Labrys monachus: one gene and its partner. The protein of the gene in region 1 binds, or shares a complex with, the protein of each later gene. Links are inferred from orthologs where the notes say so. Each region holds a gene or a part of one and is shown on either strand. Other genes may lie near its edges. The genes, in order: tig and rpsG.

Region 1 (10,779 bases):
CTATTGCGGGGCGTTGCGCCTCGCTGACATCGGCATTCCCGACGACGTCCTGCGCACCATCGCGCCGCGTACCCATGCCAACCAGCCGGACCTCTGGCTCGCGCGCTTTCCCCATCCCGCCGCCGAGGGGCAGAAATACGGGCGGGGGCACCTCGTGGTGCTTTCGGCCGGCATCGAGGGCACGGGGGCCGCGCGGCTGGCGGCCAAAGCCGGGCTGCGGGCGGGGGCGGGGCTGGTGACCGTCGCCAGCCCGTCCGACGCGCTCGCCGTCCACGCCGCGGCCCTCGATGCGGTGATGGTGCGCCGCTGCGACGGCCTGGAGGGATTTTCCCGCATCCTGGAGGACAGCCGTCGCAATGCCGTCGTGATCGGTCCGGCGCTCGAACCGGGCGAGGAGACGCGGGCCCGCGTCGAGATGGCGCTGGCCGCTTCCCGCGCGGTCTTGCTCGACGCCGGCGCCCTGACGGCTTTCGCGGCGGACCGCTTCCGCCTCATCGCCGCCTTGCGTGCGGCGGCCGGCCCCGTCGTGCTGACGCCGCATGAGGGGGAGTTCGCCCGCCTGTTCGCCGACATCGCCGGCAGCGGCGCCTCCAAGCTCGACAGGGCCCGCGCCGCGAGCGAGACGACGGGCGCCATCGTGGTGCTGAAGGGGGCCGATACGGTCGTCGCGGCAGCGGACGGCCGGGCGGCCATCAACACCAACGCCCCTCCGACCCTGGCGACAGCGGGGTCGGGGGACGTGCTCTCCGGCCTCGTCGGCGGTCTGCTGGCGCAATCGATGCCGGCCTTCGAGGCCGCCTGCGCCGGCGTCTGGCTGCATGGCGAGGCGGCAGGCCGGTTCGGCCCCGGCCTCACCGCCGACGACCTGCCCGGCGCGCTGTGCGGCGCGCTGGTGGCGCTCACGGAGGAGGGGGGCGCCGCCTGACGGCGCCTGTCCGCGGCATGCGAGGGATGGCGTTTTCTCTGCAGATGGCGGGTGCGGATCCATGCTCCGCGCACCCGCGGCACCGGCATCCGTGCGGTCTGCCGCCGCCGACGGCCAAACAAGGCCGAAATAGACAAACTTTTTTGCTGCATCGTTTTCATGACATGCTATATGGCGCCACTCATTTGCGGGGCGCGGGTTCCGCGAAAGAGAGCCCTTTGCGGGCGTGGCGGAACTGGTAGACGCGCTGGATTTAGGTTCCAGTGATGAAAGTCGTGGGGGTTCGAGCCCCTCCGCCCGCACCACGACCGGTCGATAAGATCAAGCTCTGACGGGCGGCGAAACGAACTCACGGATTCGGGACAATAATATGCAGGTGACCCAAACCCTGGCCGACGGCCTGAAGCGGGAATTCAAAGTGGTGGTACCGGCGGCGGAAATCGCCTCGCGTGCCGACGCCCAGCTCGAAGATATGAGGGGCAAGGTCCGTGTGAACGGCTTCCGTCCGGGCAAGGTGCCGGTGGCTCACCTGCGCCGCCTGTATGGCCGCTCGGTCGTGGCCGACGTCGTCAACGACTATGTCGGCGAGGCCAACCGCAAGATCGTCGACGAGAACCAGATCAAGCTGGCCATGGAGCCCAAGCTCGATTTTGGCGCCGGCGAGGAGGGCGTTGCCCAGGTTCTCGAAGGCAAGGCCGATCTCGCCTGGACCGTGGCGGTGGAAGTGCTGCCGACCTTCGAGGTCGGCGACGTCTCCGGCATCAAGATCGAACGGCCGGTGGTCGAGGTGACCGATGCCGACATCCAGGAGCGCCTGGAGAACCTGGCGCGCCGCAATGTCAGCTACACCGACAAGGAGGCCGGCGCCAAGGCGGAGAAGTTCGACCGCGTGATCGTCGACTTCACCGGCAAGATCGACGGCGAGCCGTTCGAGGGCGGCACGGGCACGGATATCTCGGTCGATATCGGCTCCAACACCTTCATTCCCGGCTTCGAGGACCAGCTGATCGGCGTCGCCGCGGGCGAGGAGAAGACCGTCGAGGTCAAGTTCCCGGTCAACTACCTGTCCGAGACGCTGGCCGGCAAGGACGCGGTCTTCGACGTGAGCGTCAAGGCGGTGCAGGCGCCGTCCGAGCTGGTGGCCGACGACGAACTCGCCAAGTCCGTCGGGCTCGAATCGCTCGACAAGCTCAAGGAAGTCATCAAGGGCACGGTCGAGCGCGAATATGCGAACGTCGCCCGCAGCAAGGTGAAGCGCCAGCTTCTGGACGCGCTCGACGCCAAATACACCTTCGACCTTCCGCCGACCCTGTTCCAGCAGGAGTTCGACAATGTCTGGCAGCAGGTCGAGCGCGAGATGCAGCAGACCGGCCGCACCTTCGAGGACGAGAAGACCACCGAGGAAGAGGCCCGGGAAGAGTACCGCAAGATCGCGGCGCGCCGGGTCCGTCTCGGCCTGGTGCTCGCCGAGATCGGCGAAAGCAACAAGATCGTCGTCTCCGACGACGAGACGACCCGCGCGATGGTCGAGCGCGCCCGGCAATTCCCGGGCCAGGAACGCCAGGTCTGGGAGTTCTACACCAAGAACCAGGGCGCGATCGCCGAGCTGCGCGCGCCGATCTTCGAGGACAAGGTCGTCGACCACATCCTCAGCCTCGCCGAGGTCACCGACAAGCCGGTGAGCAAGGAGGAGTTGTTCAAGGAAGAGGACGAGGAAACGACCGAGGAGAAGTCCGAGGCGTAAGGCTTCCTCATCGTCCCCGAACGACATTGGATGGCCGGGCTGGTTCCCGGCCATTCTCGTTGAGGCGGGCGGCGGAGCGCTTCGGCCCGGTTCGTGGCCGGCGCATCTTGCAGAAGTGCCCTCGACGACACATTTGCGATGGGTGGTTCCGCAGGCATCCTCTCGACGCCGGCGCGGAACGATCCCAGTCACCCTTGTTTCAGTCGTATGGCCTTCAGCTCTGCGGCTTTTGGCAGCCGGTGCACTTGACAAAATTGCTGGCAATCTCTGCCCTGCCAGAGACATTGTTGCCGAGATTCGCCCTCTGGAGAATGACCGATGAGAGACCCCGTCGATACCTTCACCAACTACATCGTTCCCAGCGTGGTCGAGAGCACCAACCGGGGTGATCGGGCTTGGGACATCTATTCGCGCATGCTGCGCGAGCGCATCATCTTCGTGACCGGGCCGGTCGAGGACAACATGGCCTCGAGCGTGGTGGCCCAGCTCCTGTTCCTCGAGGCGGAGAACCCCAAGAAGGAAATCGCGCTCTACATCAACTCGCCGGGCGGCGTCGTGACGTCGGGCATGTCGATCTACGACACCATGCAGTTCATCCGCTGTCCCGTCTCGACGCTGTGCATCGGGCAGGCGGCTTCGATGGGCTCGCTTCTCCTGGCTGGCGGGGCCAAGAATATGCGTTTTGCCTTGCCGAACGCCCGCATCATGGTGCATCAGCCTTCCGGCGGCTTTCAGGGGCAGGCGACCGACATCCTCATCCACGCTGAAGAGACCAAGCGGGTCAAGCAGCGCCTCAATGAGATCTACGTCAAGCATACCGGGCAGGATATCAAGGCCATCCAGGAAGCGCTCGAGCGCGACAATTTCATGGATGCCGAGGGCGCCAGGGAATTCGGGCTCGTCGACCAGGTGATCGAAAAACGCCCGGACGACGGTGCCGCAAAAGCGTAAGAGTTTCGACACAGTTCATTGCGATGGTGATCGTTAATGCTCTGTTGACGGGGTAAAGCCTAGATTCCACCATTGCTTAAGATGGTGGATGAGGCGATGTTGAGAAGCGGCGGGGATCGGTGTTCTGGCACGGTCCTTGCTGGGAGTTGCGACTAGGGCGGGCCAGGAGGTTCGCCCAAAGAGAGCCCGAAAGGGGGACGCCATGACCAAGGCCGGCAGCGATTCGAAGAATACGCTCTACTGCTCATTCTGCGGCAAGAGCCAGCACGAAGTTCGCAAGCTGATCGCCGGCCCGACAGTTTTCATCTGCGATGAATGTGTCGAGCTGTGTATGGACATCATTCGCGAGGAGAACAAATCCTCGCTCGTGAAATCGCGCGACGGCGTGCCGACGCCGCGCGAGATCTGCAAGGTGCTCGACGACTATGTGATTGGGCAGTTCCAGGCCAAGCGCGTTCTGTCGGTCGCCGTCCATAACCACTACAAGCGCCTCAACCATGCGGCGAAGCACAGCGACGTCGAACTCGCCAAGTCGAACATCCTGCTGATCGGGCCGACCGGCTCGGGCAAGACCTTGCTGGCGCAGACGATGGCGCGCATCATCGATGTGCCCTTCACCATGGCCGACGCCACCACGCTGACGGAAGCCGGCTATGTCGGCGAGGACGTCGAGAACATCATTCTCAAGCTCCTCCAGGCGGCCGACTACAATGTCGAGCGTGCGCAGCGCGGCATCGTCTATATCGACGAGGTCGACAAGATCAGCCGCAAGTCCGACAACCCCTCGATCACGCGGGATGTTTCGGGCGAAGGCGTCCAGCAGGCGCTGCTGAAGATCATGGAAGGCACGGTGGCGAGTGTTCCTCCGCAGGGCGGGCGCAAGCATCCCCAGCAGGAATTCCTGCAGGTGGACACCACCAACATCCTGTTCATCTGCGGCGGTGCCTTCTCCGGACTCGAAAAGATCATTTCGGGCCGCGGCAAGGGAAGCTCGATCGGCTTCGGTGCCCGCGTGGCCGCGCCGGAAGACCGCCGCACCGGCGAGATCTTCCGCGAGGTCGAGCCGGAGGATCTCCTGAAGTTCGGCCTGATTCCGGAATTCGTCGGCCGCCTGCCGGTGATCGCCACGCTGGAGGACCTCGACGAGCCGGCGCTGATCAAGATCCTGACCGAGCCGAAGAATGCGCTCGTCAAGCAGTATCAGCGCCTGTTCGAGATGGAGGGCATCGACCTGAGCCTGCAGGAGGAGGCGCTGTCATCGATCGCCAAACGTGCGATCGAGCGCAAGACCGGTGCTCGCGGGCTTCGTTCGATCATGGAGAGCATCCTGCTCGATACCATGTTCGAACTGCCGGGCCTCGACGGCGTGGAAGAGGTGGTGATCTCGAAGGAAGTCGTGGACGGCCAGGCCAAGCCCCTGTTCATCTACTCCGACAAGCAGGAAGTCTCTTCGTCCGCCTGACGAGGCCTGTATCCGGCCGGGGTGGGCCAGGAATGCGGCTCCGGCTGTCATTCCCCCCAGAAGAATCCCGCCGCATTCTGGCGGCGGGGCGGCACGGCGGAACGTGATCCGGCGCGGTTGCGGCATTTCCACGCCGCGCTGCCTTCCCATGTCCCGTCATCGATCTTTGATCGAGCGCCCGGGTGACGGAATGGAGCAGCCGGGCCGCTATGTGCCATCGGGAATGACTGACGGCATCGACGTTCTCCTGCAAGGCGATGTCAGCTGGCACAAATTGGCATAGCGGCTTGGCTTGACACGGCGCTCCTCCCCCCCACCTATTCATTGTGAAGCAATCGCGCCCATTCGGGGCGATTGGAATACCCCCGAGGCCCACCTCGTTGGTCGAAGGGGATAGCGCTTGTGGCACGGCTATTGCAGCGTGGTGCGGCGCAGGAAAGGATATGCAATGACAACGAATAAACAGCGTCCCGCGGTGCCCCCGGGTACCGTCGATACTTTCCCGGTGCTGCCGCTGCGCGACATCGTCGTGTTTCCGCATATGATCGTCCCGCTCTTCGTCGGCCGCGAGAAGTCGATCCGCGCGCTGGAAGAAGTGATGCGCACGGACCGTCATATCCTCCTGGCGACCCAGCTCAACGCGGCGGAGGACGATCCGGCGACGGACTCGATCTACAAGCTCGGAACGCTGGCCACGGTCCTTCAGCTGCTGAAGCTGCCCGACGGCACGGTGAAGGTGCTGGTCGAGGGCGTGGACCGCGCCAAGGTGCTGTCCTATTCGAGCCGCGAGGATTTCTACGAGGCTGAGGCCGAGGTTCTCGGCAATGGCACCGGCGAACGCATCGAGGCCGAGGCGCTGGCGCGTTCGGTGGTTTCCGAATTCGAGAGCTACGTCAAGCTGAACAAGAAGGTCTCGCCCGAGGTCGTCGCCGCGGTCACCCAGATCGAGGACTATTCCAAGCTCGCCGATACCATCGCCTCGCATCTGGCGGTGAAGATCGCGGACAAGCAGGACGTTCTCGAGATCCTGCCGATTCCGGCGCGCCTGGAAAAGGTGCTCTCACTGATGGAGAGCGAGATCTCCGTACTGCAGGTGGAGAAGCGCATTCGCACGCGGGTCAAGCGCCAGATGGAGAAGACCCAGCGCGAATACTATCTCAACGAGCAGATGAAGGCGATCCAGAAGGAGCTGGGCGACGAGGAAGGCAAGGACGAGCTCGGTGAGCTCGAACAGAAGATCAAGGCGACCAAGCTGACCAAGGAGGCCCGCGACAAGGCGCAGGCCGAGATGAAGAAGCTGCGCCAGATGTCTCCGATGTCCGCCGAAGCCACCGTGGTGCGTAACTATCTCGACTGGCTGATCTCCCTGCCCTGGGGCGAGAAGTCCCGGATCAAGAAGGATCTGCCGCATGCGCAGGAAATCCTCGATGCCGATCACCATGGCCTCGAAAAGGTCAAGGACCGGATCATCGAGTATCTCGCGGTGCAGCAGCGCGCCAACAAGCTGACGGGCCCGATCCTGTGCCTCGTCGGACCGCCCGGCGTCGGCAAGACCTCGCTCGCCAAGTCCATCGCCAAGGCGACGGGCCGTGAGTATGTGCGCATGTCGCTCGGCGGCGTGCGTGACGAGGCCGAGATCCGTGGCCACCGGCGCACCTATATCGGCTCGATGCCCGGCAAGGTCATTCAGTCGATGCGCAAGGCCAAGAAGCAGAATCCGCTCTTCCTGCTCGACGAGATCGACAAGATGGGTATGGATTTCCGCGGCGATCCGTCTTCGGCCCTGCTGGAGGTGCTGGATCCCGAGCAGAACGCGACGTTCAACGATCATTACCTCGAGGTCGACTACGACCTGTCGAACGTGATGTTCGTGACGACGGCGAACACGCTCAACATCCCGCCGGCCCTGCTGGACCGCATGGAGATCATCCGGCTCGCCGGCTACACCGAGGACGAGAAGGTCGAGATTTCGCGCAAGCACCTCGTGCCCAATGCCATCCAGAAGCATGGGCTGAAGCCGAAGGAATTCTCGATCGACGATGAGGCCCTGTTGCTGCTGGTGCGCCGCTATACGCGGGAAGCCGGCGTGCGCAATCTCGAACGTGAGATCTCGAACCTCACCCGCAAGGCCGTCAAGGACATCCTGATGTCCAAGAAGAAGGGCGTGCGCGTGACCCCGGCCGTGCTCGAGGACTATCTCGGCGCGCCGCGCTATCGCTACGGCCTGGCCGAGCTGGAAGACCAGATCGGCGCGGTGACGGGCTTGGCGTGGACGGAAGTCGGCGGCGAGCTTCTGACCATCGAAGCGGTGATGATGCCCGGCAAGGGCAGGATGACCGTGACGGGCAATCTGAAGGACGTCATGCGCGAATCGATCTCGGCGGCGGCTTCCTATGTCCGCTCGCGGGCGATCGACTACGGCATCGAGCCGCCGCTGTTCGACCGTCGCGACGTCCATGTGCACGTGCCGGAAGGCGCGACGCCCAAGGACGGCCCCTCGGCCGGCATCGCCATGGCCACCGCCATGGTGTCGGTGATGACGGGCATCCCGGTCCGCCGTGATGTCGCCATGACCGGCGAGGTGACGCTGCGGGGGCGCGTGCTGCCTATCGGCGGCCTGAAGGAGAAACTGCTCGCCGCGCTTCGTGCCGGCATCAAGACCGTGCTCATCCCGGAAGAGAACGCCAAGGATCTGGCGGATATTCCGGACAATGTGAAGAACGGGCTCGAGCTGGTGCCGGTGTCCCGGATGGAGGAGGTCCTGCGCAAGGCGCTCGTGCGCATGCCGGAGCCGATCGTCTGGGAAGAGGACAAGACCCATCCGCCGGTGATCCCCGGCGACGATGCCGGCGCCGTCGTCGCGCACTGAGCTTCGCCTGAACCCAAGGACGGCCGCACATTCGTTGTGCGGCCGTTTTTTTGAGGTGGGTGCGTCCTTCGGGGAAGGCGCGGCAGTGGCCTCCAGCCCAACGGCGGTGAGGCTCCCCGTGTCCCGAAGGGGCTTGGCGCTGGAGCATGTCTCGGCTGCAGTCTGGCGCAAGATGTCCACAATGGCGGTGACGGAGATTTACGCCGCCGCCGACCCGTTGTATATGCGTGCGGGTCGGACGACTCCGGGACGACTGGTTCGCGCCATTCCAGTGCCGGCGCCGGAACTGAAAAAGTGAAATATCCCGGCACTTTCAGTTGCTTGGGCGGTTAGCTCAGTTGGTAGAGCATCTCGTTTACACCGAGAGGGTCGGCGGTTCGAGCCCGTCACCGCCCACCATTCGAATCAAACACTCACAGGCGACGACGACAGTCACGCCAACGATATCAGCGTTGGGTGGTCCGTTCTTGAGAGGCATGTTCTATAGACACCTGACGAGGCGCGCCGGGCTCCAGCGTGATCTGCACCCGCTTGGCGGTGACGGAGCCGGCGATGCCGTAGCTGGCGCTCCACTCGATACGGAAGCAATCGCCAGTTTGGGCCGCAGGGCGCGAGGGGCCTCGGAAACCTGAACAGGTCCGATCCCCCAATGGAAGCGGCCCCATTTATCCTCTAAAACCAGATAATTTTCTGAATTATCAAGTACTTATACCCTATCAGGATACCATGTGAGCCATCCCGAAGAAAATGCCGAATGAAGATGAGGGGCATGGCTCGCCTTCCTGTTCAGCACCGTGGCAGGAAACACTTTCCGGATGCGCTGCCGTTAACGATTTTCGTTCAAGCAACGTTCATACGGCGCTGCTACTGTTACGGAAGCGCTGGGGGGTGCAATGAATAGGGACTTTGTCGGACCATGAAGAAAATCATTTTGGCTGCCGTTGCGTTGTCGCTCGCCACGGTTGCATTCGCTCCGGTTGCCGCTTCCGCCGCGCCCGTGCGCGAGAGGGCGTCGGTCGGCGCCGTCATGATCAAGCGCGGCCCGCATTGCACGGTCGTCAAGCGTAAGGCCCGTATCCATGGTCATTGGGTCGTCAGCACCCGCAGGGTCTGCCGTCGCTGAACTTGAGGGGCGCTGCCGGCATGTTGCGCCGGCAGCGCCTTCCGCCAGGCCATCGGCGTGCCGCAGGATCGGCGCCGGGCAGGCTCAGTTCGTTTCCTTGAGGACGTCGATGAAGGCCCGCAGGGCCGGCGGTACATGTCGATGGCCTGGATAATAGAGGAACAGGCCGGGAATCGGCGGACACCAGTCATCCAGCACGGTCACGAGGGCGCCCCGATCGATGTGGGCGCGGGCGCAGCGGTCCGAGACATAGGCGATTCCCATGCCGCCCGCCGCCGCGTCGGCCATCAGGTCCATATGATCGAGTGTGAGTCTGCCGGGGACGTCGATCGACAGTTCCTGGCCGTGCCTTTCGAATTCCCAGCGATAGGGCTTGCCGCTCGGCAGGCGAAAGCGGATGCAGGCATGGTCGTGCAGGTCGTCCGGCACCTTCGGGCCCGCGTGATCGGCGAGATAGCCGGGCGACGCCACGGCGACGAAGCGCGCGCTTCCCCCGAATCGCACCGCGACCATGTCCTGCGGCACGGCCTCTCCGAGGCGGATGCCGGCATCGAAACCCTCGGCGACGATATCGACCAGCCTTCCCTCGGTGACGAGGTCGAGCGAGACCTGTGGATATCGTGACAGGAAGGCCGGCACCGTCGAGGCCAGCAACAGGCGGGCGGCGATCTCGCTCGAATTGATGCGCAGCGGGCCGGCCGGAACGCTGCGGAAATCGTCCACTTCCGACAAGGCCGCGTCGATGTCCCGCAGCAGCGGCTGAAGGCGCCCGACAAGACGCTCGCCCGCCTGCGTCGGCGCGACGCTGCGGGTGGTGCGGTGGAGCAGGCGCACGCCCATCTCCTGCTCCAGCGACCGCATCATATGGCTGAGCGTCGACGGCGACAGGCCGAGATCGTCCGCCGCCTTGCGAAAGCTGCGATGCGAGACGATCGCCGCGAGTGCCTTCAATTCGGGAAGTCCCGGTTTGCCATTCATGGGTATTCTTCAGCACGTCATGGAAGATTGAGTGGATAGTATCACCAATTGGAAGGGCTATCTTGCCGGAAAGCCGTAATCACGCGGCGAGACGAGGACTCTTGCATGAGCAGAACATGGTTCATCACCGGCGCTTCATCCGGCTTCGGACGGCTTCTCACCGAGCGCCTCCTGGCTCGCGGCGACCGCGTGGCGGCAACGGCGCGCAGGCCCGAAACGCTCGCGGACCTCGGCAAAGAGCATGGCGACAGGCTCTGGACGGCGTCGCTCGACGTTACCGACATCCCGGCGATGCGACGCGCGGTCGATCGGGCCTTTCGCGAACTCGGCCGCATCGACGTCGTCGCGAGCAATGCCGGCTACGGCCTCTTCGGCGCGGCGGAGGAACTGGGCGACGAGCAGATCGGCTCCCTGATCGAGACCAACCTCATCGGCTCCATCCAGCTCATCCGCGCGGTGATCCCGCATTTGAGAAACCAGGGTGGCGGCAGGATCCTGCAGGTCTCATCGGAAGGCGGGCAGATGGCCTATCCCGGCTTCAGCCTCTATCACGCGAGCAAATGGGGCATAGAAGGCTTCGTCGAGGCCGTCCGCCAGGAGGTTGCGCCGTTCGGCATCACCTTCACGCTCGTCGAGCCCGGGCCGACGCAGACCAATTTTGCGGCGGGCCTGGTCACGGCCGAGCCGGCGCCGGCCTATGAGAAGACGCCGGTGGGAAACCTCCGCC
Region 2 (10,511 bases), 1.1 Mb from region 1 along the record:
GATCGCCAAGCGCCGCGACGACCTCATCCTGCAGCAGAAGCAGGCCGAGGCGGCCACGCCGGTCGCGGCACCCGCCGAGGAAGTGGTTGCCCTGCCGGCTGCCGAATAGCGCCGGTGCAGGACGCGCATCGATAAGGGGGCGGCCCGCCAGCGGGCCGCCCTTTCTTTTGATACCGGGCTACCGCCCGGCTCCCGCGCGATGGATCGGTGCGCGCCGGCGCATTATCGGCTTTCCCGGCCAGAAACTGCATTTCCGGGCTTTTTGACACGCTTCGTGCTTGACGTGGGGCGAGTCGGCAGCTAAAGACAGCCTACTTTCAGGGCAGGCGGTAAGCTGTGTTGTTCCTGCTGTCGTCAAGACGCGGAACCGATCGCTTAAACGCTGCCTCCGGGCTATCAGACACAGTTCCGGTCATGACCTCTGCGTGAAAGCGCGGCGGTCCTCTGTGGGTGTCGCGCTTGCATCCCCGACAAGGGAAGCTGGCGCGGTTTCGTTTTGCGTGGGTTCCTCATGCAAGGCAAAGCAGGTGCGGCCGTGACGGGCGTGCCAATCGAAGTTGAAGGGCGAACGATGCCGACCATTAGCCAGCTGATCCGCAAGCCGCGCGAACCGAAAGTGTATCGCGAGAAGGCGCGCCACCTGGAAGCATGCCCGCAGAAGCGCGGTGTGTGCACCCGCGTTTATACGACGACCCCGAAGAAGCCGAACTCGGCTTTGCGTAAAGTTGCCAAGGTGCGTCTCACCAATGGCTTCGAGGTCATCGGCTACATCCCCGGCGAGGGCCACAACCTTCAGGAGCATTCCGTGGTGATGATCCGCGGCGGCCGCGTGAAGGACTTGCCCGGCGTCCGCTATCATATCCTCCGCGGCGTTCTCGACACGCAGGGTGTCAAGAACCGCAAGCAGCGCCGGTCGAAGTACGGCGCGAAGCGTCCGAAGTAAGGGAAGAGCTCACTATGTCCCGTCGCCATCGTGCCGAAAAGCGTGAGATCATTCCGGATCCGAAGTTCGGTGATCTCGTCGTTACCAAGTTCATGAACGCCATCATGTATGACGGCAAGAAGTCGGTCGCCGAGAAGATCGTCTATGACGCCTTCGATACCATCGAAGCCAAGGCGAAGCAGAGCCCGATCAACGTTTTCCAGCAGGCGCTGTCCAACGTTGCCCCGGCGATCGAAGTCCGCTCGCGCCGCGTCGGCGGTGCGACCTATCAGGTTCCGGTCGAAGTCCGTCCCGAGCGTCGCCAGGCGCTGGCGATCCGCTGGATCCTGACGGCGGCCCGCGGCCGCAACGAGAAGACCATGGAAGAGCGTCTGTCGGGCGAACTGATGGATGCCTCCAACAATCGCGGCAACGCCGTGAAGAAACGCGAAGACACGCACCGGATGGCGGAAGCCAACCGCGCCTTCTCGCATTACCGCTGGTAAGCCTGAAGACAGGATTGAGGATCAGACGATGGCCCGCACGCACGCGATCGAGGACTACCGCAATTTCGGTATCATGGCGCATATCGACGCCGGCAAGACCACGACCACTGAGCGGATTCTCTACTACACCGGCAAGTCGCACAAGATCGGCGAAGTGCATGACGGCGCTGCCACCATGGATTTCATGGAGCAGGAGCAGGAGCGCGGCATCACGATCACTTCGGCTGCGACCACGGCTCACTGGGCCGGCAAACGCCTGAACATCATCGACACGCCCGGCCACGTCGACTTCACCATCGAAGTCGAGCGTTCGCTGCGTGTGCTCGACGGTGCCGTCTGCGTGCTCGATTCCAACCAGGGTGTCGAACCGCAGACCGAGACGGTCTGGCGCCAGGGTGACAAGTACAAGGTTCCGCGCATCGTCTTCGCCAACAAGATGGATAAGACGGGCGCCGATTTCTACAAGTGCCTGGACGATATCGTGAAGCGCCTCGGGGCCAAGCCGGTTCCGATCCAGCTGCCGATCGGCTCCGAAGCGAACTTCAAGGGTATCGTCGACCTCGTCCGCATGAAGGCCGTCGTCTGGACCGGCGAGGCGCTGGGCGCCGAATTCGACATGAATGCCGAAATTCCGGATGACCTGAAGGAAAGGGCCGCGGAATATCGCCTGGCCCTGATCGAAGCTGCCGTCGAACTCGACGACGATGCGATGACGGCCTATCTGGATGGTACCGAGCCGGACGAGCCGACCCTCAAGCGCCTGATTCGTAAGGCGGTGCTGACCAGCGCCTTCTACCCGGTCCTGGCCGGTTCGGCGTTCAAGAACAAGGGCGTGCAGACGCTGCTCGACGCGGTCGTCGACTATCTGCCGTCGCCGCTCGACCGCCCGGCGATCAAGGGTATCGATCCGCGCAACGACGAGGAAGTCGAGCGTCCGTCCTCGGACAGCGCCCCGCTTGCGATTCTCGGCTTCAAGATCATGGACGACCAGTATGGTGTCCTGACCTTCTGCCGCATTTATTCCGGCAAGCTCCAGAAGGGCGTTTCGCTCCTCAACTCGACCCGCGAAAAGAACGAGCGTGTCGGCCGCATGGTTCTCATGCATGCCAATGACCGCGTGGAAATTGCCGAGGCCTATGCGGGCGATATCGTCGCCCTCGTCGGCCTGAAGGATACCCGCACCGGCGACACGCTGTGCGATCCGGCCCATCCGGTCATCCTGGAGCGCATGGAATTCCCCGAGCCCGTCATCGAGATGGCGGTCGAGCCGAAGACCAAGGCGGACCAGGAAAAGATGGCCCTGGCTCTGGTCAAGCTGGCCGCGGAGGATCCGTCCTTCCGCGTGTCGACCGACCAGGAATCCGGCCAGACCATCATCAAGGGCATGGGCGAGCTCCATCTCGACATCAAGGTCGACATCCTGCGCAGGACGCACAAGGTCGACGTCAATGTCGGCGCTCCGCAGGTGGCCTTCCGCGAGAAGATCACCAAGCGGGCCGAGATCGACTACACCCACAAGAAGCAGACCGGTGGTACCGGCCAGTTCGCTCGCGTCAAGTTCATCGTCGAGCCGAACGAGCCGGGCAAGGGCTTCGAGTTCGAGTCGAAGGTCATCGGCGGTTCGGTGCCCAAGGAATACATCCCGGGCGTCGAAAAGGGCCTCAATTCGGTTCTGGGCGCAGGCATCGTCGCCGGCTTCCCGGTGGTGGACGTCAAGGTCACGCTGATCGACGGCGCCTACCATGAAGTCGACTCTTCGGCCCTGGCGTTCGAAATCGCGTCTCGCGCGGCTCTTCGTGAAGGCCTGCAGAAGGGCGGTTCGGTCCTGCTCGAGCCGGTCATGAAGGTCGAGGTGGTGACTCCGGAAGAATATACCGGCTCGGTCATCGGCGATCTCAACTCTCGTCGCGGCCAGATCCAGGGCCAGGACATGCGCGGCAACGCGAATGTCGTGAATGCCATGGTCCCGCTCATGAACATGTTCGGCTACGTCAACCAGTTGCGCTCCTTCACCCAGGGCCGTGCCAGCTACACGATGCAGTTCGACCACTACGAACAGGCGCCGTCCAACGTCGCTGCTGAAATCCAGGCGAAGTACGCCTGATCCATTTCGTTACTAGGTTCATCCGCCGTTTCGGCGACAGGTGAAGGAGGCCCCGATGGCCAAAGAGAAATTTGAACGGAACAAGCCGCACTGCAACATCGGCACGATTGGTCACGTCGACCATGGCAAGACGTCGTTGACGGCAGCGATCACGAAGGTTCTGGCGGAGACGGGCGGGGCGACGTTCACGGCGTATGACCAGATCGACAAGGCGCCTGAAGAGAAGGCGCGCGGCATCACGATCTCGACGGCGCATGTTGAGTACGAGACGAAGAACCGTCACTACGCGCATGTGGACTGCCCGGGTCACGCCGATTATGTGAAGAACATGATCACGGGCGCGGCGCAGATGGACGGCGCGATCCTGGTCGTTTCGGCGGCGGACGGTCCGATGCCGCAGACGCGCGAGCACATCCTGCTGGCGCGCCAGGTCGGCGTTCCCGCGCTGGTGGTGTTTCTGAACAAGGTGGACATGGTCGACGATCCCGAGCTTCTGGAGCTCGTGGAGCTGGAAGTGCGCGAGCTTCTGTCGAAGTACGAGTTCCCTGGGGACGACATCCCGATCACCAAGGGCTCAGCGCTGATGGCGCTGGAGAACAAGTCGCCGGAGATCGGGCATGACGCGATCCTCGAGCTGATGAAGACGGTGGACGACTACATCCCGCAGCCGGAGCGGCCGATCGACCAGCCGTTCCTGATGCCGGTGGAAGACGTGTTCTCGATCTCGGGCCGCGGCACGGTGGTGACGGGACGCGTGGAGCGCGGCATCGTCAAGGTCGGCGAGGAAGTCGAGATCATCGGCATCCGTCCGACGCAGAAGACGACGGTGACGGGCGTGGAGATGTTCCGCAAGCTGCTGGACCAGGGTCAGGCTGGCGACAACATCGGCGCGCTGCTGCGCGGCACCAAGCGCGAGGACGTGGAGCGCGGCCAGGTTCTGTGCAAGCCGGGTTCGGTGAAGCCGCACACGAAGTTCAAGGCCGAGGCCTATATCCTGACGAAGGAAGAGGGCGGTCGCCATACGCCGTTCTTCGGCAATTACCGTCCTCAGTTCTACTTCCGCACGACGGACGTGACGGGGATCGTGACGCTGCCGGAAGGCACGGAAATGGTGATGCCGGGCGACAACATCGCCATGACGGTGAGCCTGATCGTGCCGATCGCCATGGAGGAGAAGCTGCGCTTCGCCATCCGTGAAGGCGGTCGCACCGTCGGGGCCGGCGTCGTCGCCGCCATCATCGAATAAGATCTTCAATCAAGCGCATTGTCGGCGCGCCGTTTGGCGGCGCGCCAAACATTTCGGAGTCAGGGCATGAACGGCCAGAACATCCGCATCCGCCTCAAAGCGTTCGACCATCGTATCCTCGATGCGTCGACCCGCGAGATTGTTTCCACGGCCAAGCGCACTGGCGCCGCTGTTCGCGGACCAATTCCGCTCCCGACGCGGATCGAGAAATACACGGTGAACCGCTCGCCGCACGTCGACAAAAAATCGCGTGAGCAGTTCGAGATGCGCACCCATAAGCGCCTGCTCGACATCGTAGACCCCACCCCGCAGACCGTGGACGCGCTCATGAAGCTCGACCTCGCCGCAGGCGTGGACGTCGAGATCAAACTCTGATCAGGCTCCTCTAGGCTTAGGAACGAACGCCATGCGTTCTGGTGTCATTGCACAGAAGATCGGCATGAGCCGCGTTTACAACGACGCAGGCGAGCATGTACCGGTCACAGTTCTCCGGCTTGACGGCTGCCAGGTCGTCGCCCACCGGACCAACGACAAGAACGGGTATACCGCGCTGCAGCTCGGCGCCGGCTTTGCTAAGGTCAAGAATACGACCAAGGCGCAGCGTGGCCATTTTGCTGTCGCCAATGTGGAGCCCAAGCGTAAGATCGTCGAATTCCGCGTGCCGGAAACCGGCATGATTCCGGTCGGCGCCACCATCACTGCCGACCATTTCGTCCCCGGCCAGTTCGTCGACGTCACCGGTACGACGATCGGCAAGGGCTTCGCCGGCTCGATGAAGCGCTGGAATTTCAGCGGCCATCGCGCGACCCACGGCAACTCGGTGACCCATCGTGCCCATGGTTCGACGGGTCAACGCCAGGACCCCGGCAAGACGTTCGCCGGCAAGAAGATGGCGGGCCATCTCGGTGACGAGCGCGTCACCACGATGAACCTCAAGGTCGTCCGTACTGATGTCGATCGCGGCCTCATCCTCGTCGAGGGTGCCGTTCCCGGCGCCAAGGGCGGCTGGATCCTGGTGCGCGACGCCGTCAAGAAGCAGTTGCCGGAAGCGGCGCCGAAGCCCGGCGCGTTCCGCTTGCCAGAAGCTGCAGTCGCAGCGGCCGGCGAGTGAGGAGGAGCCGATGAAACTTTCGATTACCACTCTTGACGGATCCGAGACCGGCTCCGTGACGCTGTCGGACGAGATCTTCGGTCTCGAGCCGCGTGCGGACATCCTTCAGCGCGTCGTGCGCTGGCAATTGGCCAAGCGCCAGGCCGGCACGCACAAGACGCTCGGCCGGTCGGAGATCGATCGGACCAAGAAGAAGCTGTACAAGCAGAAGGGCACCGGCGGCGCTCGTCACGGTGCGGCTTCCGCGCCGCAGTTCCGTGGCGGCGGCCGCGCCTTCGGGCCGGTGGTGCGCTCCCATGCCCATGATTTGCCGAAGAAGGTGCGGGCGCTTGGCCTCAAGCATGCGCTCTCGTCCAAGGCGAAGACGCAGCAGCTGATCATTCTCGACAAGGCTGCGGTCGACGAGATCAAGACCAAGGCGCTGAGGGACACGTTCTCGAAGCGGGGCCTGGCCAATGTTCTCGTCATCGACGGAGCCGAGGTCGATCAGAAGTTCGCTCTGGCCGCCCGCAACATCCCGAATGTGGACGTGTTGCCGGTGCAGGGCATCAATGTTTACGACATTCTGCGCCGCGACAGCCTCGTGCTGACCAAGGCGGCCGTCGACGCGCTGGAGGCACGATTCAAATGAGCACCGATGTCAGGCATTACGACGTGATCCTGTCCCCGGTGATCACGGAAAAGACGACGGCCCATACGGAACTCAACCAGGTGGTTTTCCGCGTCCGCAAGGAAGCGACCAAGCCGCAAATCAAGGCCGCCGTCGAGAAGCTGTTCAATGTCAAGGTGATGGGCGTCAACACGCTCATCCGCAAGGGCAAGATCAAGCGATTCAAGGGTACGATTGGCACCCAGAGCGACGTCAAGCGCGCGATCGTGACTTTGGCCGAAGGCCAGACGATCGACGTGACGACGGGCCTCTGAGGCGCGGACCGGAAAGGGAGAGAGACCAATGGCTCTCAAAAGTTACAAGCCGGTTACGCCGGGCCTGCGCCAGCTCGTGCTGGTCGACCGCTCCGCCCTCTACAAGGGAGCGCCGGTCAAGATCTTGACCGAAGGTCTGAGCAAGTCGGGCGGCCGCAACAATACGGGCCGCACCACGTCGTTCCGCAAGTCGGGCGGCCACAAGCGGACCTATCGCATCGTCGACTTCAAGCGCCGCAAGCTTGACGTGCAGGGCACCGTCGAGCGGATCGAATATGATCCGAACCGCACGGCCTTCATCGCGCTCATCTCCTATGCGGACGGTGAGCAGGCCTACATCCTGGCGCCGCAGCGCCTGGGCGTCGGCGACAAGGTGATCGCGAGCGCCTCGGCCGACGTGAAGCCGGGCAATGCGATGCCGATGTCGGCGATGCCGGTCGGCACGATCGTGCACAATGTCGAGCTCAAGCTCGGCCGTGGCGGCGCGATCGCCCGTTCTGCCGGCAGCTATGCCCAGATTGCCGGCCGCGATGGCTCCTACGTCATCCTGCGCCTCAATTCGGGCGAGCAGCGCCTGGTGCTGTCGAGCTGCTTCGCCACCGTCGGCGCGGTTTCGAACCAGGACCATATGAACATCTCGCTCGGCAAGGCGGGTCGTTCGCGCTGGCTCGGCATCAAGCCTTCGGTTCGCGGCGTTGCCATGAACCCGATCGACCATCCCCATGGCGGCGGCGAAGGCCGTACCTCGGGTGGCCGTCATCCCGTTACGCCCTGGGGCAAGCCGACCAAGGGCAAGAAGACGCGTTCGAACAAGGCGACGGACAAGTTTGTTGTCTCGTCGCGCCACGTCAAGAAGAAGTAAGGAGACCACTCGTGTCCCGCTCAGTCTGGAAAGGCCCGTTTGTGGACGGGTACCTCCTGAAAAAGGCGGATGCCGCGCGCGGCTCCGGCCGCAGCGAAGTCATCAAGACCTGGAGCCGCCGTTCCACCATTCTGCCGCACTTCATCGGCGTTACCTTTGGCGTCTATAACGGCCAGAAGCATGTCCCGGTGCAGATCACCGAAGACATGGTCGGCATGAAGCTCGGCGAATTTGCCCCGACGCGGACCTTCTATGGCCACGCGGCGGACAAGAAGGCGAAGAGGAAGTAAGCGATGGGCAAGCCGAAGTCTGAACGTGCCCTGCCGGATAACGAGGCGAAAGCGGTTGCACGCATGCTGCGCGTCTCCCCGCAGAAGCTGAATCTCGTGGCGACGATGATCCGCGGCAAGAGGGTCGATTCGGCTTTGGCCGACCTCACCTTCTCCCGCAAGCGCATCGCGACCGACGTCAAGAAGACGCTGCAGAGCGCCATTGCCAATGCCGAGAACAATCACGGCCTGGATGTGGACGATCTCATCGTCTCGGAAGCCTTCGTCGGGAAGGCCTTCGTCATCAAGCGCTTCCATGCGCGGGCCCGTGGCCGGGCAGGGCGTGTCGAGAAGCTGTTTTCGAACCTGACGGTCGTTGTCCGCCAGGTTGAAGCCAAGGCGTAAGGAGCCGGCGATGGGTCAGAAAGTCAATCCGATCGGCCTGCGTCTGGGTATCAACCGGACCTGGGATTCGCGCTGGTTCGCCGGCAAGAACGAATACGGCAAGCTGCTGCACGAGGACATCGCCATCCGCAAGGCGCTGCTCAAGCAGCTCAAGCAGGCGGCCGTCTCGCGCATCGTCATCGAGCGTCCGCACCGCAAGTGCCGCGTCACGATCTACTCGGCCCGTCCGGGCATCGTGATCGGCAAGAAGGGCGCGGATATCGACAAGCTCAAGAAGACGGTGTCGAGGCTGACGGCTTCGGAAGTGCACATCAACATCGTTGAAGTGCGCAAGCCCGAAGTCGATGCGACGCTGGTGGCCGACTCCATCGCCCAGCAGCTCGAGCGCCGCGTCGCCTTCCGTCGTGCCATGAAGCGCGCCGTGCAGTCGGCGATGCGCCTGGGTGCCGAAGGCATCCGCATCAACTGCTCGGGCCGTCTGGGCGGCGCGGAGATCGCCCGTCTCGAATGGTATCGTGAAGGGCGCGTGCCGCTTCACACGCTGCGCGCCGATGTCGACTACGGCACGGCGACGGCATTCACCACCTTCGGTACGTGCGGCATCAAGGTCTGGATCTTCAAGGGTGAGATCCTCGAGCATGATCCGATGGCCCAGGACAAGCGCATGGCGGAAGCCGAGACCGGCCGCTCGTCGTCGCGCCCTCGTAACGAAGCCGCGTGACGGCTGCGGGGACTTGAGAGAAGAAAACCATGTTGCAACCCAAGCGCACCAAATTCCGTAAGCAGTTCAAGGGCCGCATTCACGGTGTGGCCTCGTCGGGCGCGCTCCTGAACTTCGGCCAGTTCGGCCTCAAGGCCCTGGAGCCGGAGCGTGTGACTGCACGCCAGATCGAAGCCGCGCGTCGCGCCATCACCCGCGAGATGAAGCGTCAGGGTCGCGTGTGGATCCGCATCTTTCCGGACGTGCCGGTTTCCGCCAAGCCCGCCGAAGTGCGCATGGGCTCCGGCAAGGGCGCGCCCGACCATTGGGTCGCGCGCGTCAAGCCGGGCCGTATCATGTTCGAGCTCGACGGCGTCAGCGAGGAGATCGCCCGTTCGGCGTTGACGCTCGGCGCGGCCAAGCTGCCGATCAAGACCCGTTTCATCCAGCGTATCGCTGAGTGAGGAAGACACCATGAAGATCGAAGACGTCAAGGTGCTGACCGAAGACCAGCTCGCCGATGAACTCGCCAAGCTGAAGAAGTCGCAGTTCAATATGCGTTTCCAGAAGGCCACCGGCCAGCTGAACAACACGGCAGAGGTGCGCACGGTTCGTCGCTCCATTGCCAGGATCAAGACGGTTCAGAGCCAGCAGGCCGCGACCAAAGCCAAGGCTTGAGGAGATAGTCCATGCCCAAGCGCGTCCTGCAAGGCGTCGTCGTTTCGGACAAGAACGACAAGACGGTTGTTGTGAAGGTGGAGCGCCGCTTCACCCATCCGCTGCTGAAGAAGACCGTGCGTCGCACGAAGAACTACCATGCCCATGACGAGGGCAACGGCCACAAGGTCGGCGATATCGTGTGGATCGAGGAAGGTCGCCCGATGTCGAAGCTCAAGCGCTGGGTCGTCCGCGACGAAGCGGGCGCAGCCGAGGCGTAAGCCTCCGGCTGCCCGGGCGGCCTTGAATCGAAGCGGAATGTCGAAGCCGGCCGAATTAAGTTTGCTTGGGCCGGCTTTCTGCTTGTGATTGGGGAAGGGAGCCGCTAGAAGGCTCGCTTTCCCGGAGCGTCGGCGAAAGGGGCGGAGAGATCCGCCGCCTTGGCCGCGCTTTGGGTCTTCTATCAGATCTGCCGGCCGCAACGCCGGCGAACGGGCCCGAGACCTCGATGGTCGGAGGCCTTGCGGGGCCGGGATCCGAAAGGGTCCGGGCGCCAAACCCGAGGTTGGGCCGGGTCCGTCGTGAACGGATACCAGCCTGCGAAGAATAAGAGGGTACGTCATGATTCAGATGCAGTCGAATCTCGACGTCGCGGACAATTCCGGTGCGCGACGCGTGATGTGCATCAAGGTTTTGGGCGGCTCGAAGCGGAAATATGCCTCCGTCGGCGACATCATCGTCGTCTCGATCAAGGAAGCCATTCCGCGCGGGCGCGTCAAGAAGGGCGATGTGATGAAGGCCGTCG

The links.
Region 2: the proteins of tig (region 1) and rpsG are in contact, whole or in part, in a crystal structure (PDB 3GTY), measured with the Thermotoga maritima proteins. The link is inferred for Labrys monachus from one-to-one orthologs. Residues at the interface, in WP_004081061.1 of Thermotoga maritima: Glu122, Val124, Val129, Leu130, Tyr133, Glu188, Gly259, Ile262, Tyr263, Glu266, Ser270, Glu273, Gln274, Glu277, Arg308, Gln311, Ile312, Ser315, Tyr316, Glu325, Arg329, Arg336, Leu363, Phe366, Trp367, Arg373, Leu377, Arg381, Leu384, Glu387; in WP_004081843.1 of Thermotoga maritima: Lys34, Lys52, Lys55, Glu59, Arg62, Gln63, Glu66, Asn67, Lys69, Val71, Arg95, Ala109, Lys110, Lys111, Gly112, Arg113, Pro114, Glu117, Glu121, Ile124, Ala125, Tyr127, Asn128, Asn129, Thr130, Gly131, Lys135, Asp139, Arg142, Met143.

What each region holds. Positions count from the first base shown.
Region 1 is NZ_JAUSVK010000001.1:3,177,168-3,187,946, reverse strand. What follows is about bases 523-3,482. They hold tig (trigger factor), read left to right. Parts: upstream 523-1,295; coding sequence 1,296-2,669; downstream 2,670-3,482. Other genes in these bases: J3R73_RS14425 (ATP-dependent Clp protease proteolytic subunit), read left to right, coding at 2,988-3,482; J3R73_RS14440 (NAD(P)H-hydrate dehydratase), read left to right, coding at 523-925. Also shown: more of J3R73_RS14440, read left to right, coding at 1-522; more of J3R73_RS14425, read left to right, coding at 3,483-3,620; ATP-dependent Clp protease ATP-binding subunit ClpX, read left to right, coding at 3,823-5,082; lon (endopeptidase La), read left to right, coding at 5,531-7,951; J3R73_RS14405 (hypothetical protein), read left to right, coding at 8,868-9,074; J3R73_RS14400 (LysR family transcriptional regulator), read right to left, coding at 9,159-10,052; J3R73_RS14395 (SDR family oxidoreductase), read left to right, coding at 10,158-10,779. UniProt on the Bacillus subtilis protein: Involved in protein export. Acts as a chaperone by maintaining the newly synthesized protein in an open conformation. Functions as a peptidyl-prolyl cis-trans isomerase.
Region 2 is NZ_JAUSVK010000001.1:4,248,760-4,259,270, reverse strand. What follows is about bases 1-2,692. They hold rpsG (30S ribosomal protein S7), read left to right. Parts: upstream 1-957; coding sequence 958-1,428; downstream 1,429-2,692. Other genes in these bases: fusA (elongation factor G), read left to right, coding at 1,457-2,692; rpsL (30S ribosomal protein S12), read left to right, coding at 572-943; rpoC (DNA-directed RNA polymerase subunit beta'), read left to right, coding at 1-109. Outside these bases: more of fusA, read left to right, coding at 2,693-3,532; tuf (elongation factor Tu), read left to right, coding at 3,588-4,778; rpsJ (30S ribosomal protein S10), read left to right, coding at 4,845-5,153; rplC (50S ribosomal protein L3), read left to right, coding at 5,185-5,889; rplD (50S ribosomal protein L4), read left to right, coding at 5,900-6,520; J3R73_RS19470 (50S ribosomal protein L23), read left to right, coding at 6,517-6,813; rplB (50S ribosomal protein L2), read left to right, coding at 6,842-7,675; rpsS (30S ribosomal protein S19), read left to right, coding at 7,687-7,965; rplV (50S ribosomal protein L22), read left to right, coding at 7,969-8,349; rpsC (30S ribosomal protein S3), read left to right, coding at 8,360-9,070; rplP (50S ribosomal protein L16), read left to right, coding at 9,100-9,513; rpmC (50S ribosomal protein L29), read left to right, coding at 9,524-9,727; rpsQ (30S ribosomal protein S17), read left to right, coding at 9,739-9,987; rplN (50S ribosomal protein L14), read left to right, coding at 10,328-10,511.